3 regions of the Streptomyces sp. NPDC090021 genome follow, and region 3 is predicted to be linked to each of the others. Evidence: riboswitches for the same ligand, from Rfam matches in the RefSeq annotation. Region 3 holds a riboswitch; each other region holds the start of a gene.
The links. A riboswitch is a leader RNA that binds a small molecule or an ion and turns the genes downstream of it on or off. The one in region 3 is predicted to bind thiamine pyrophosphate.
Positions count from the first base shown of each region.

Region 1 (4,205 bases), on a different contig from region 3:
CAGCCCCCCAGCCCTCCAGCGCTCAGCCCATCAGCGCGCAGCCCTTCAAGCGCTCCAGCGCTCAGCCCTTCAGCGCTTGCGCCGCCGGCCCCGGCCGCCGCGCACCGGTCCCGAGCCCGGTGCGACGGCCGGGGATTCCGGCCGGTCGGCCGAAACCACCAGCGCGGCCAGCGCCGTCGTCACGGGCACCGAGGCGACCAGCCCGATCGAGCCGACGAGGGTGCGTACGATCTCCACCGCGACCAGCTCGCTGTTCGCGACCGACCCCATGCTGCTGTTGGCGATGGAGAACAGCAGGAGCAGGGGGAGCGCGGCGCCCGCGTAGGCCAGCACCAGGGTGTTGACCACCGACGCGATGTGGTCGCGGCCGATCCTGATGGCCGCCCGGTAGACGGCCCGCGGCCCCATCGACGGGTCGGCCTGGTGGAGTTCCCATACCGCCGAGGTCTGGGTGACCGTCACGTCGTCGAGCACGCCCAGCGATCCGATGATGATGCCGGCGAGCAGCAGACCGCTCATGTCGATGTCCGGGTACAGCCCGTGGATCAGCCCCGTGTTGTCGTCGGTGTTGCCGCTGAGGAACGCCCAGTCGATGAACACCGACCCCAGCAAGCCGATCAGCAGCAGCGACACGAGCGTGCCGAGGACCGCCACCGAAGTGCGGGCGGTCAGACCGTGGCACAGGTAGAGCGCGATCAGCATGATCGCGCTCGCCCCGACCACCGCGACCACCAGGGGATTCGATCCCTGGAGGATGGCGGGCAGGATGAACAGCGTCAGCACGCCGAAGCTGACGACCAGCGCGATCAGCGCGAACAGCCCGCGCATCCGCCCGACGAGGACGACCGCGAGCGCGAAGATGCCGGCCAGCACCGCCAGCGGGACCTTGCGGTTCACGTCGATCACCGAGTACTGCAGGTCGCGGGGCGCGTCCGGGGCGTAGGCCACCACCACCTCCTGGCCGTCGGCCAACTGCCGTGGCGCGCCCGGCTGGACGATCTCGACGAAGGTGCGCCCCTTATCCGGGCCGCTGCCGATCTCGACGGTGGCCTTCTTGCAGTCCCCGGTCTGAGCGGCCCGCGCCGCGCCGCCCGACGGGGACCCGCCGGTCGCCGGCGCCTGCGAGGCGTTCACGGACTTGCAGTCGACCTGTTCCAGCGAGACGACCTTGGCCTGCTGGGTCTGCCGGTCGAAGCCCACTCCGGTCCGCTCGTGGCCGGGCGTGCCGCCCGGCCAGAGCACCGCCAGGCCGACGAGGACGGCGGCGGCGAACGGGATCAGCACAGCCGCGATGACCTTGCGCAGGTGCTTCGAGACGGGGGCCGCCGGCCCGTGTGCATGACTGTGCGAATGGCCGTGTGAGTGGCCCGATGACTGGCCGGGGGAATGGCTGGGGCCGTCGTGCGCGTGGCCGGAGTGGGCACTGGGCTCGGGGGGCTCGGTGGGGGGCTGCGGCGATGACGTCACCAGCAGATCATCGCAAGAGATGAGGGGGCCCACTGTTCAGCACGCCATGGATGACGCTAGCGTGGGGGCTACTTTGCACAACGCGGGAGCTCGGAGCACCGGGCTGAGAGGACGCTGATCACCGTACGCGCATCACGGATGCGTACGGGAGGAGGCTGCGTCGACCGCCGAACCTGTTACCGGGTAATGCCGGCGTAGGGAGATAGGTCTCATGACCATTCAGGACGCACGCACGCCTGCCGTCAGCCACGACGCCGACGGCTCGACCGAGCGCAAGCCGGGCTGGCACAAGGGCTACGTGGCGGGCTCCCGCCCCGACATCCGGGTGCCGGTCCGCCAGGTCCACCTCACCAACGGCAAGGACGTGACGCTCTACGACACGTCCGGTCCGTACACCGACCCGCAGATCGAGACCGATGTGCGACGGGGTCTCGCGCCGCTGCGCGAGAACTGGATCATCGGCCGCGGCGACACCGAGGAGTACGCCGGGCGCCCGGTCCGCCCCGAGGACGACGGCATCAAGCACACCTCGCCGCGCGGTGGCCTCAAGAACCTCGACGCGGTCTTCCCGGGCCGTCCGCGCCAGCCCCGCCGGGGCCGTGACGGTGCCGCCGTCACGCAGCTCGCGTACGCCCGCCGCGGGGAGATCACCCCGGAGATGGAGTACGTCGCGATCCGCGAGAACGTCTCCCCCGAGGTCGTCCGCGAGGAGATCGCCGCAGGTCGCGCGGTGCTCCCGGCGAACGTGAACCACCCGGAGATCGAGCCGATGATCATCGGCAAGAAGTTCCTGGTGAAGGTCAACGCCAACATCGGCAACTCCGCCGTCACCTCCTCCATCGAGGAGGAGGTGGAGAAGATGACCTGGGCGACCCGATGGGGCGCGGACACGGTCATGGACCTCTCGACGGGCCGCAACATCCACACCACCCGCGAGTGGGTGCTGCGCAACTCCCCCGTCCCGATCGGCACCGTGCCGCTGTACCAGGCGCTGGAGAAGGTCGACGGCCGCGCCGAGGACCTGACCTGGGAAATCTACAAGGACACGGTCATCGAGCAGGCCGAGCAGGGCGTCGACTACATGACGGTCCACGCCGGCGTGCTGCTGCCGTACGTCCCGCTGACCGCCCGTCGCAAGACCGGCATCGTCTCGCGCGGCGGCTCGATCATGGCTGCGTGGTGCCTCGCGCACCACAAGGAGAACTTCCTCTACACGAACTTCGAGGAACTCTGCGAGATCCTGGCGACGTACGACGTCACGTACTCGCTGGGTGACGGCCTGCGCCCCGGTTCCATCGCGGACGCCAACGACGCGGCCCAGTTCGCCGAGCTGAAGACGCTGGGCGAGCTCAACACCATCGCCAAGCGCCACAACGTGCAGACGATGATCGAGGGTCCGGGCCACGTCCCGATGCACAAGATCAAGGAGAACATCGACCTCCAGCAGGAGATCTGCGAGGAGGCGCCGTTCTACACGCTCGGCCCGCTGACCACCGACGTCGCGCCCGCCTACGACCACATCACGTCGGGCATCGGCGCCGCGATGATCGCCTGGTGGGGCACGGCGATGCTCTGCTACGTCACGCCCAAGGAGCACCTGGGCCTGCCCAACCGGGACGACGTCAAGACCGGCGTCATCACCTACAAGATCTCGGCGCACGCCGCGGACCTCGCCAAGGGCCACCCGGGCGCCCAGGAGTGGGACGACGCCCTGTCCGACGCGCGGTTCGAGTTCCGCTGGGAAGACCAGTTCAACCTGGCGCTCGACCCGGACACGGCCCGTGAGTTCCACGACGAGACCCTGCCCGCCGAGCCGGCGAAGACCGCGCACTTCTGCTCCATGTGCGGTCCGAAGTTCTGCTCCATGAAGATCAGCAGAAGCATCACAGAGCAGTTCGGCGGCGACGAGCCTGCCGCGTCGGAGGCGGAGATCGCCGAAGGCATGCTCAAGAAGTCGGCGGAGTTCGCGGCCTCGGGTAACCGGGTCTACCTGCCGCTGGCCGACTGACCTGCGCGAACGTGGCTGGCCGACGACATTCCGGGGGGAGTCGTCGGCCAGCCTTCGCCGTTCTGTCGCCTGATCTTCTGACGATAGATCGTCCCTCAGCACACGGTCCCGGTTCCGCCATTTCGAACCGGGACCGTCTGTGTCAGTCCCTCTGGGCGGCGCCCCAGGCCAGACGACCTGAACCGGAGGTCCACCTGCGGGTCGATGTGACCGAGGTGGCGGCGTCGCGATCAGACGAGGGACGGCAGGGTGCCGCGCTGCCAGCGGCCGAGCCAGAAGGCCATGGCCGACGGCTGGTCCTGGTTTTCGGTGGAGCCGTCGTGTAGCAGGTACTCCGTGGGGGCGATGTAGCCCTCGCCGGGTGCGAGGCGGATCCGGATGCACCGGATGGGGTGCCTTGCGGCGACGTGGGCGCGGTAGTCGTCCGTGCTGGGGCAGCGGTACGCATAGTCCTCGGGGTGGACTGCCCGGCAGACGGCTTGGGCGTCGAGGGCGCCCAGAAGGATGTAACGGGTTCCGGGGCCCAAATTGAGGGCGAGGCGGCGTCGGCCGGTCGTCTTCTGCCCGTAGTTGAGCTTGTCCCAGTTGTCGAGATGGAGGCCGATGAGGCGGCCGTCCTGGTAATTCTCAGTGGTGGTGATCATGTTGGGCTTGGCGAGGGCCTGACCCAGGTACTGGGCCTGTTCGTCGCCCATCTGCTGTGCCAGGTCTTCCAGCTTCTCGCCGTTCG
Region 1 covers NZ_JBIVFO010000005.1:144,755-148,959, forward strand. The annotation lists gene ACIPXC_RS05440 (YibE/F family protein) at 70-1,500, opposite strand; TPP riboswitch at 1,540-1,685, shown strand; gene thiC (phosphomethylpyrimidine synthase ThiC) at 1,679-3,475, shown strand; gene ACIPXC_RS05450 (hypothetical protein) at 3,706-4,205, opposite strand, start outside.
Region 1: another riboswitch for thiamine pyrophosphate. It lies ahead of thiC (phosphomethylpyrimidine synthase ThiC); the one in region 3 lies ahead of thiO (glycine oxidase ThiO).

Region 2 (4,205 bases), on a different contig from region 3:
GGTGTCGAGGCGGATGCCCGCCGTTTCGTCCAGCAGTCCGCCGCGCCCGAGCAGGGCGAGGAAGGCGGTGCCCACGACGACGGTCGGGAGCACGAAGGGGACGGTCACGACCGCCCGCAGCAGCTGCTTGCCGGGGAACTCGAAGCGCGCGAAGACGTACGCGCCGGGGAGTGCGATCAGCAGGGTGAGCACGGTGGAGGCGAGCGCCTGCCAGGTGGTGAACCACAGCACGTCGGCGATGTCGGGCCGGGCCAGGACCTCACCGAACCGGCCGAACTGCCAGCCGGTGTCGGTCTTGAGGCCGCGGCCGACGATCGCGGTGACGGGGTAGGCGAAGAACAGCCCGAAGAAGGCCAGGGGGACGGCCATCAGGGCGAGGCGGACGGCGGTGGCGCGCCCGCTCTCGCCCTGTCCGGGTGTCCGCCCCGGTCCGGGGACCGGGGCGGCGTCGTGCGGCGCCGCGCCCGGGTCCTTCGTACCGCTTACTTCACGACGAGCGCGGTCCATGCCTTGACCCACTGCTCACGGTTCTCGGCGATGGTCTCCGGAGCGACGTTCTCGGGCTTCTCGACCACCACACCGTGCTGGGTGAACAGCTCCGGCAGCGCGGCGTCCTTGACCACGGGGTTCACGAACATCTGGAGCGGCATGTCCTCCTGGAACTTCTTGCTGATCATGAAGTCCACGAGGGCCTTGCCGCCCTCCTCGTTCTTCGCGCCCTTCAGCAGGCCCGCGAACTCGACCTGGCGGAAGCAGGTGCCGGTGGAGACGCCCGTGGGGGCCTCGGCCGGCTGCGGCTCGCCGTAGAGGACCTCGACCGGCGGGCTGGAGGCGTAGGAGACGACCAGCGGGCGGTCGCCCTTGGCCTTCTTGCCGCCCGCGGAGCCGGAGAACCGCTCGTTGTAGGCCTGCTCCCAGCCGTCGACGACCTCGACGCCGTTGGCCTTCAGCTTGGTCCAGTAGTCCTTCCACCCCTCCTCGCCGTACTTGCCGACGGAGGCGAGCATGAAGCCGAGGCCGGGAGAGGAGGTCGCGGCGTTCTCGACGACCAGCAGGTTCTTGTACTCGGGCTTGACCAGGTCGTCCAGCGTCTGCGGCGGGGCGATCTTCTTGTCGGCGAAGTAGGCCTTGTCGTAGTTGACGCAGATGTCGCCGGAGTCGACCGGGGTGACCCGGTGCTCCTTGTCGAGCACGTACTCGGGCTTCACCCCGCCCAGGCCCTTGGCCTCGTAGGGGGTGAAGATGCCGTTGTCGAGGGCGCGCGAGAGCAGGGTGTTGTCCACGCCGAAGAAGACGTCGCCGCGCGGGGAGCCCTTGGTGAGGATCTCCTGGTTCAGGGCGGCGCCCGCGTCACCGGACTTCAGCACCTTGACGGTGTAGCCGCTCTGCTGCTCGAACTCCTTGAGGACCGCTTCGGTCACGTTGAAGGAGTCGTGGGAGACGAGCGTGACGGTCTTGGACTTCGGGGCGTCGCTCGTGCCGGCGGGCTTGTCCTTGGCGTCGCCGCCGCCACAGGCGCTGAGCGTGGTGACGCCCAGCGCGGCCGCGAGCGCGGCGCCCGCGATCTTCCTGGTGGTGCTCACTGGTGAATTCCTCCTGGGATGACCAGGAGAAGACGCGGCCCTGACCGGCGCTCTGTGCGAGCGGACGCCGGGCAGGGCGCAACAGCTTGAGTGGTGACCGAACTTCCTACCCCGAATGACCGGGGCGAGGTTCAGAGGGTCTGCGGATGACGGATACCGCACTCTCAGCGCTGTGGCGCTCCCCTGTCGGAATATGCAATTGGTTCGGCCACAGGGTACCCCGTGGCCGAATGGGGCCGGCCGGAAGCGGAGGCTAGCGCTCCGAGGCTGCGAGCTGGCCGCACGCGCCGTCGATCTCCTGACCGCGGGTGTCACGCACGGTCACGGGCACACCGTGGCGGGCGATCGCCTCGACGAAGGCCTTCTCGTCCTCGGGCCGCGAGGCGGTCCACTTCGAGCCGGGCGTCGGGTTCAGCGGGATCAGGTTGACGTGGACGCGCTTGCCCTTGAGCAGCCGGCCCAGGAGGTCGCCGCGCCAGGCCTGGTCGTTGATGTCACGGATCAGGGCGTACTCGATCGAGATCCGCCGGCTGGACTTCTCGGCGTACTCCCAGGCCGCGTCGAGGACCTCGCGGACCTTCCAGCGGGTGTTCACCGGGACCAGGGTGTCGCGCAGCTCGTCGTCCGGCGCGTGCAGCGAGACGGCGAGACGGCACTTGAAGCCCTCGTCGGCGAACCGCAGCATGGCCGGGACCAGGCCGACGGTGGAGACGGTGATGCCGCGCTGGGACAGGCCCAGGCCGTCGGGCTCCGGGTCGGTGAGCCGGCGGATGGCGCCGACGACGCGGTTGTAGTTGGCCAGCGGTTCGCCCATGCCCATGAAGACGATGTTCGACAGCCGGGCGGGGCCGCCGGGGACCTCGCCGTCGCGCAGGGCGCGCATGCCGTCGACGATCTGGTGCACGATCTCGGCGGTGGAGAGGTTGCGGTCCAGGCCCGCCTGGCCGGTGGCGCAGAACGGGCAGTTCATGCCGCAGCCGGCCTGCGAGGAGATGCACATGGTGACCCGGTCGGGGTAGCGCATCAGGACGGACTCGACGAGCGTGCCGTCGTGCAGCTTCCACAGGGTCTTGCGGGTGGTGTCGTCGTCGCAGCTGATGTGCCGGATGACGTTCATCAGGTCCGGGAGGAGCTCCTGCTGGAGCTTGGTCCGGGAGCCCGCCGGGATGTCGGTCCACTCGGCCGGGTCGTGCGCGTAGCGGGCGAAGTAGTGCTGGGAGAGCTGCTTGGCCCGGAAGGGCTTCTCACCGATCGCGGCGACCGCTTCGCGGCGCTCGGCCGGGGTCATGTCCGCGAGGTGCCGGGGCGGCTTCTTGGCCCCGCGGGGAGCGACGAAGGTGAGCTCACCCGGAGCGGGACGGGGGGCCATGCGGTACTCCTCAGTACGACGAGGTGGGGGTCACCCCGCGCGTGCAGGGCCGGTCCGCGGCTGAAGCCGCTGGACGGAAAGGGCGCGCCGCGTACGCGCGGCGCGCCCTCCAGGATAACCCGACCGGGACCGGTCAGCCGGTGCCGACGAAGGCCGCCAGCAGCAGCCACACCACCGGGGCGGTGGGCAGCAGCGAGTCCAGCCGGTCCATGATGCCGCCGTGGCCCGGCAGCAGGGTGCCCATGTCCTTGATGCCCAGGTCCCGCTTGATCATCGACTCGCCCAGGTCGCCCAGGGTGGCGCTGACCGCGACCGCGAGGCCGAGCAGCAGGCCCTGCCACCAGGCTCCGCCGTCGATCAGGAACTCCATGCAGAGCGCGCCGGCGGCCATGGCGAAGGCCACCGCGCCGAAGAGGCCCTCGCGGGTCTTGCCGGGGCTGATGCGCGGCGCGAGCTTGGTCTTCCCGAAGCGCCAGCCCACCGCGTAGGCCCCGGTGTCACTGACCACGGTCAGGAGCAGGAAGGTGATCACACGCTGCGGCCCGTCGTCGGCGGTGAGCAGCATCGCGACGAAGGTGGCCAGGAAGGGCACGTAGAACGCCGCGAAGGCACCCGCCGTGACGTCCTTGAGGTAGTCCTCGGGGGGCTCGGTCATCCGCCACACCAGGACGGCCAGCACGGTCAGTGCCATGGCCACCCAGGCGCCCTCGGCCCCCCGGACGTATCCGGCGACGACCATGGCCGCGCCACCGACCGCGAGCGGGACCAGAGGGGCCTTGATGCCCTTCTTCTCCTGCAGCCGGGAGGTGAGCTCCCACAGGCCGACGACGACCGCCACGACGACGACGCCGACGAAGACCGCCTTGACGATCAGGAGAGAGGCGAAGATCACCGCGCCGAGGCCTACGCCCACCCCTATCGCGGCGCGCAGGTCCCGCCCCGCGCGCTTCTTCTGCGGCGGGGGGGAGGAGTCCTGCGGGTGCTCGGCATGCGGAGGCGGGGGGCTGGGCATGGGCTCCTGCGGCGGCGTATCGGCGCGGAAGGGGGAGCCGCCGTGCGGGGCGGCCCCCCGATCGCGTGCTTCCCGGTCGTCGAAGTCACGGCCGGCGGCATCGGGCACGATGGGCATGGGCCGAGTGTGCGGGCCCACCTGCGCATCGTATGCGGGACCCGCCGGAACCGGCTCCGGCTGCCAGGAAGAGTCGTTCATCAGACTTCGAGGAGCTCGGCTTCCTTGTGCTTGAGGAGCTCGT
Region 2 covers NZ_JBIVFO010000020.1:71,808-76,012, reverse strand. The annotation lists gene ACIPXC_RS18115 (ABC transporter permease) at 1-369, opposite strand, end outside; gene ACIPXC_RS18110 (thiamine ABC transporter substrate binding subunit) at 483-1,583, opposite strand; TPP riboswitch at 1,669-1,778, opposite strand; gene rlmN (23S rRNA (adenine(2503)-C(2))-methyltransferase RlmN) at 1,837-2,952, opposite strand; gene ACIPXC_RS18100 (phosphatidate cytidylyltransferase) at 3,086-4,162, opposite strand; gene frr (ribosome recycling factor) at 4,162-4,205, opposite strand, start outside.
Region 2: another riboswitch for thiamine pyrophosphate. It lies ahead of ACIPXC_RS18110 (thiamine ABC transporter substrate binding subunit); the one in region 3 lies ahead of thiO (glycine oxidase ThiO).

Region 3 (4,205 bases):
GGCGGCCCGCCGAGACGGCGTCCCGCATGGCGGATGCCATCAGGACCGGCTCCTGTGCCCGGGTCACGGCCGAGGCCAGCATCACCGCCGCGCAGCCCAGTTCCATCGCCAGCGCGGCGTCCGACGCCGTGCCCGCTCCCGCGTCCAGGATCACCGGGACCCCCGCGCGCTCCGTGATGAGCTCGAAGTTGTGCGGGTTGCGGATGCCCATCCCGGATCCGATGGGGGAGCCGAGCGGCATGATCGCCGCGCAGCCCACGTCCTCCAGCTTGCGCGCGAGCACGGGATCGTCGTTGGTGTACGGCAGGACGGTGAAGCCCTCGTCCACCAGGACCTCGGCGGCGTCCAGCAGTTCGACACCGTCGGGCAGGAGGGTCCGTTCGTCCGCGACCACCTCCAGCTTGATCCAGTCGGTGCCGAGGGCCTCCCGCGCGAGCCGGGCGGTGAGGACGGCCTCGCCCGCGGTGAAGCAGCCCGCGGTGTTGGGCAGGACCGAGATGCCGAGCCGGGTCAGGACGGAGAGGACGGAGCCCTGCACCGTCGGGTCCAGGCGGCGCATGGCCACGGTGGTGAGTTCGGTGCCGGACGCGACCAGGGCGCGTTCCAGCACGTCCAGGCTCGGGGCGCCGCCCGTGCCCATGATCAGGCGGGAGGAGAAGGTCCGGTCGCCCAGGGTGAAGAGGTCGTCGGCCATGCCGGTCAGCCTCCCTGGACCGCGGTGAGGATCTCCACGCGGTCGCCGTCGCCCACGGGGGTGGCCGGCCACTGGCCGCGCGGGACCACGGTCTCGTTGAGTGCGGCGGCCACCCCGGAGGCGGCCGCGGTCAGGTCGGCGACGACGGTGTCGAGCGTGGTGTCGGCCGCGACCTCGCGCGGCTCGCCGTTGACGGAGATGGTCATGCGTACGACTCCTGACGTGCGGCGGAGAAGCGTCGGGGGGCGAAGGGGCGTGCGATCTCGGGCAGTTCGCCGGTGACCAGCAGCTCGGCCATCACCTCGCCGGTGAGCGGGGTCAGCAGCACCCCGTTGCGGTAGTGCCCGGTGGCCAGGTGCAGGCCGGGCAGGTCGGTCGGGCCCAGCAGGGGGGCGTTGTCGGGCGAGCCGGGACGCAGCCCCGCCCGGGTCTCGGTGAGCGGGAGTTCGGTGATGCCGGGTACCAGTTCGTGCGCGTCGCGCAGGAGTTCGTAGACCCCGCCCGCGGTGACGGTGGTGTCCCAGCCGAGTTCCTCGCTGGTGGCGCCGATGACGAGTTCGCCGTTCTCGCGGGGCACGAGGTAGACGTGGCTGCCGCGCACGACCGCCCGTACGGTGCGGGAGAGGAAGGGCGCGTAGGCGGGGGGCACGGCGAGCCGCAGCACCTGACCCTTGACCGGCCGCACGGGCGGCAGCACCTCGGCGGGTACGCCCGCCAGCCTGCCGCTGAGCGAACCCGCGGCCAGGACCACCTGGTCGGCGCGCAGCTCCGTACCGTCGTCGAGGAGGGCGCCGGTCGCCCGGTCCGCGGTGGTGAGCAGCTGTTCGGCGGCCGCCCGGTGGACGGTCACCCCGGCGCCTTCGCAAGCGGCCAGCAGGGCGGCCGCGAGCCGGCGCGGGTCGACCTGGTGGTCGCCGTCGACGCGCAGTCCGCCGCGCACGCCCGGGGCGAGCATGGGTTCCAGACGGCGGCACTCGCGGCCGGTGAGCCATGCGGACTCCAGGCCGCAGCGGCGCTGGAGGGCGTGCAGTTCGCGCAGGTGGAGGCGGTCGTCGGCGTCGAGGGCGACGGCGAGGGTGCCGCAGGCGCGGTAGCCGATGTCCATGCCGCCGCCCGCCTGCGCGAGCTCGGCGGCGAACCGCGGATAGCGTTCGGCGGAGGCGAGACCGAGCCCGAGGAGGGCCTCCTCGCCGTAGTGCAGTTCGGTGACCGGGGCGAGCATGCCGGCCGCGACCCGGGCGGCGCCGCCGCCCGGTGCCGGGTCGGCGAGTACGGTGCTCAGTCCGCGGGCCGCCGCCCGCCAGGCGGTGACCAGGCCGATGATGCCGCCCCCGATGACGAGGACGTCGGATCCCTTTCGAGACGAGTGCATGGGCGTCCAGCCCCTCCCTTCGCCGGCATGACCCGGATCAGGTTCGTACGGTCGGAGGCCGGACAGCCTCCCTCTCAGCCCGGTGCGCCGGACTCCCGCGATAGGTACGGTTGCCAGACTATCCCGGCCGTGGACGGCGGGTAAGGCGGCACCTGTTCCTGACGGAGCGTCAGAAGATTAGGGTGGCCGCGTGAGCGAGCAGACGGAACAGAATCAGCGCGGCGTCGTGATCGTCGGCGCCGGAATGGCCGGGGTGCAGACCGCGGTCGCCCTGCGCGAGCAGGGCTTCACGGGCCCCGTGACCCTGCTGGGAGCCGAACCCCACCAGCCCTACGACCGCCCCCCGCTGTCCAAGGCGGTACTGCTCGGCAAGGCCGAGGACTCCGCCTTCGACGTGGACTTCGAAGGCCTGGACATCGCACTCCGCCTCGGTACGGAGGTCACCGGACTGCGGGCCGCCGACCACGAGCTGGACACCGAGGCGGGACCGGTCCCGTACGGGACCCTCGTCCTGGCGACCGGCGCGCAGCCGCTGCCCCTCCCGGGCACCGAGGGCGTCCCGGGAGTCCACCTGCTGCGCACGCTGGACGACGCGGCGCGGCTGCGCCCGGTCCTGGCGGCCGCCTCCCGGGTCGTGGTCGTCGGCGCGGGCTGGATCGGCGCCGAGTTCGCCACCGCCGCCCGGGAGGCGGGCTGCGCGGTGACCGTCGTCGAGGCGGCCGACCGGGTGCTGGCGGGCGCCCTGCCCGCCGAGGTCGCCGAGCCGATGGCTCGCTGGTACGCACAGGCCGGCGCCGAACTGATCACCGGCGCGAAGGTGACCGCGGTGGAGGAGGGACGGGTCCTCCTGGGCGACGGCAGGACCCTGCCCGCCGACGCGGTGGTCGTGGGGATCGGCGCGCGCCCCGCCACGGGATGGCTGGCCGGGTCCGGAGTGGAGCGCGGGGCGGACGGCTCGGTCACCGCGGACGCCCACCTGCTGACCTCCCTGCCGGGGGTGTACGCGGTCGGCGACTGCGCCTCCTTCCCGTCCGGGCGCTACGGGACGCGGCTGCTGGTCCACCACTGGGACAACGCCCTCCAGGGCCCGCGCGCCGTCGCGGCGAACATCCTGGCCGGGGAACCCACCGCGGTCTACGACCCGGTGCCGTACTTCTGGTCCGAGCAGTTCGGGCGCTTCGTGCAGTACGCCGGCCACCACGGCGGGGCCGACACCCTCGTCCGGCGCGGCGACACCGGCCAGGAGACCTGGTCGGTGTGCTGGCTGCGGGACGGCGCCCTGGTCGCGGTCCTCGCGGTCGGCCGCCCCCGCGACCTGGCGCAGGGCCGCAGGCTGATCGAGGCCGGCGTCCCGGTGGACCCGGTCCGGGTCGCCGACCCGGGCACCCCGCTGAAATCGGCCACCGCGTAGCCGGCGGCCCGCCCGGCCGGGGCGGCGTGCCACGGACGGTCCGCCCGGCTACCGGCTGCCGGTGGGAGGTGGCAGGCTTGGCCTGTGACCGAGATTGACGCAAAGATCGATTCCCTCGTCCCCGACTGGCTGTACCTCCCCGACATCGCGGAGATGCTGAACGTCGAGGTGACGCGGGTCCGCCAGATGGTCAAGGAAGGGCAGCTCATCGCCGTCCGCCGGGGCGAGAACCGGGCCCTGCAGGTTCCGGCGCCGTTCATCGACGGCGACAAGGTGGTCAAGGGCCTCGTCGGCCTGCTGACCGTCCTGCGCGACGACGGCTTCTCCGACGAGGAGATGCTGGAGTGGCTCTTCACCGCCGACCCGACCCTGCCGGGCACCCCCGCCCAGGCGCTGAGCGAGAATCGCGGCACGGAGGTGAAGCGCCGCGCTCAGGCGCTCGCCCTCTGACCTGATCCGCAGTAGCTCCACCGCGGTGTACGGGCCCCGCGCCCGTACACCGCCTCCATCACGGGGGGTACACCCATGCAGCTGTCCGACGCCCGGCTCTACCTGTGCACGGACGCCCGCAAGCGCCAGGGTGACCTCCCCGAGTTCCTCGACGCCGTCCTGGCCGGGGGCGTGGACATCGTCCAGCTCCGCGACAAGGGCATGGAGGCGGGCGAGGAGCTGGAACACCTCCAGGTCTTCGCCGAGGCCGCGCGCCGTCACGGCAGGCTCCTCGCCGT
Region 3 covers NZ_JBIVFO010000042.1:35,918-40,122, reverse strand. The annotation lists gene ACIPXC_RS28320 (thiazole synthase) at 1-694, opposite strand, end outside; gene thiS (sulfur carrier protein ThiS) at 700-900, opposite strand; gene thiO (glycine oxidase ThiO) at 897-2,066, opposite strand; TPP riboswitch at 2,064-2,175, opposite strand; gene ACIPXC_RS28305 (NAD(P)/FAD-dependent oxidoreductase) at 2,257-3,477, shown strand; gene ACIPXC_RS28300 (Rv2175c family DNA-binding protein) at 3,562-3,927, shown strand; gene thiE (thiamine phosphate synthase) at 4,003-4,205, shown strand, end outside.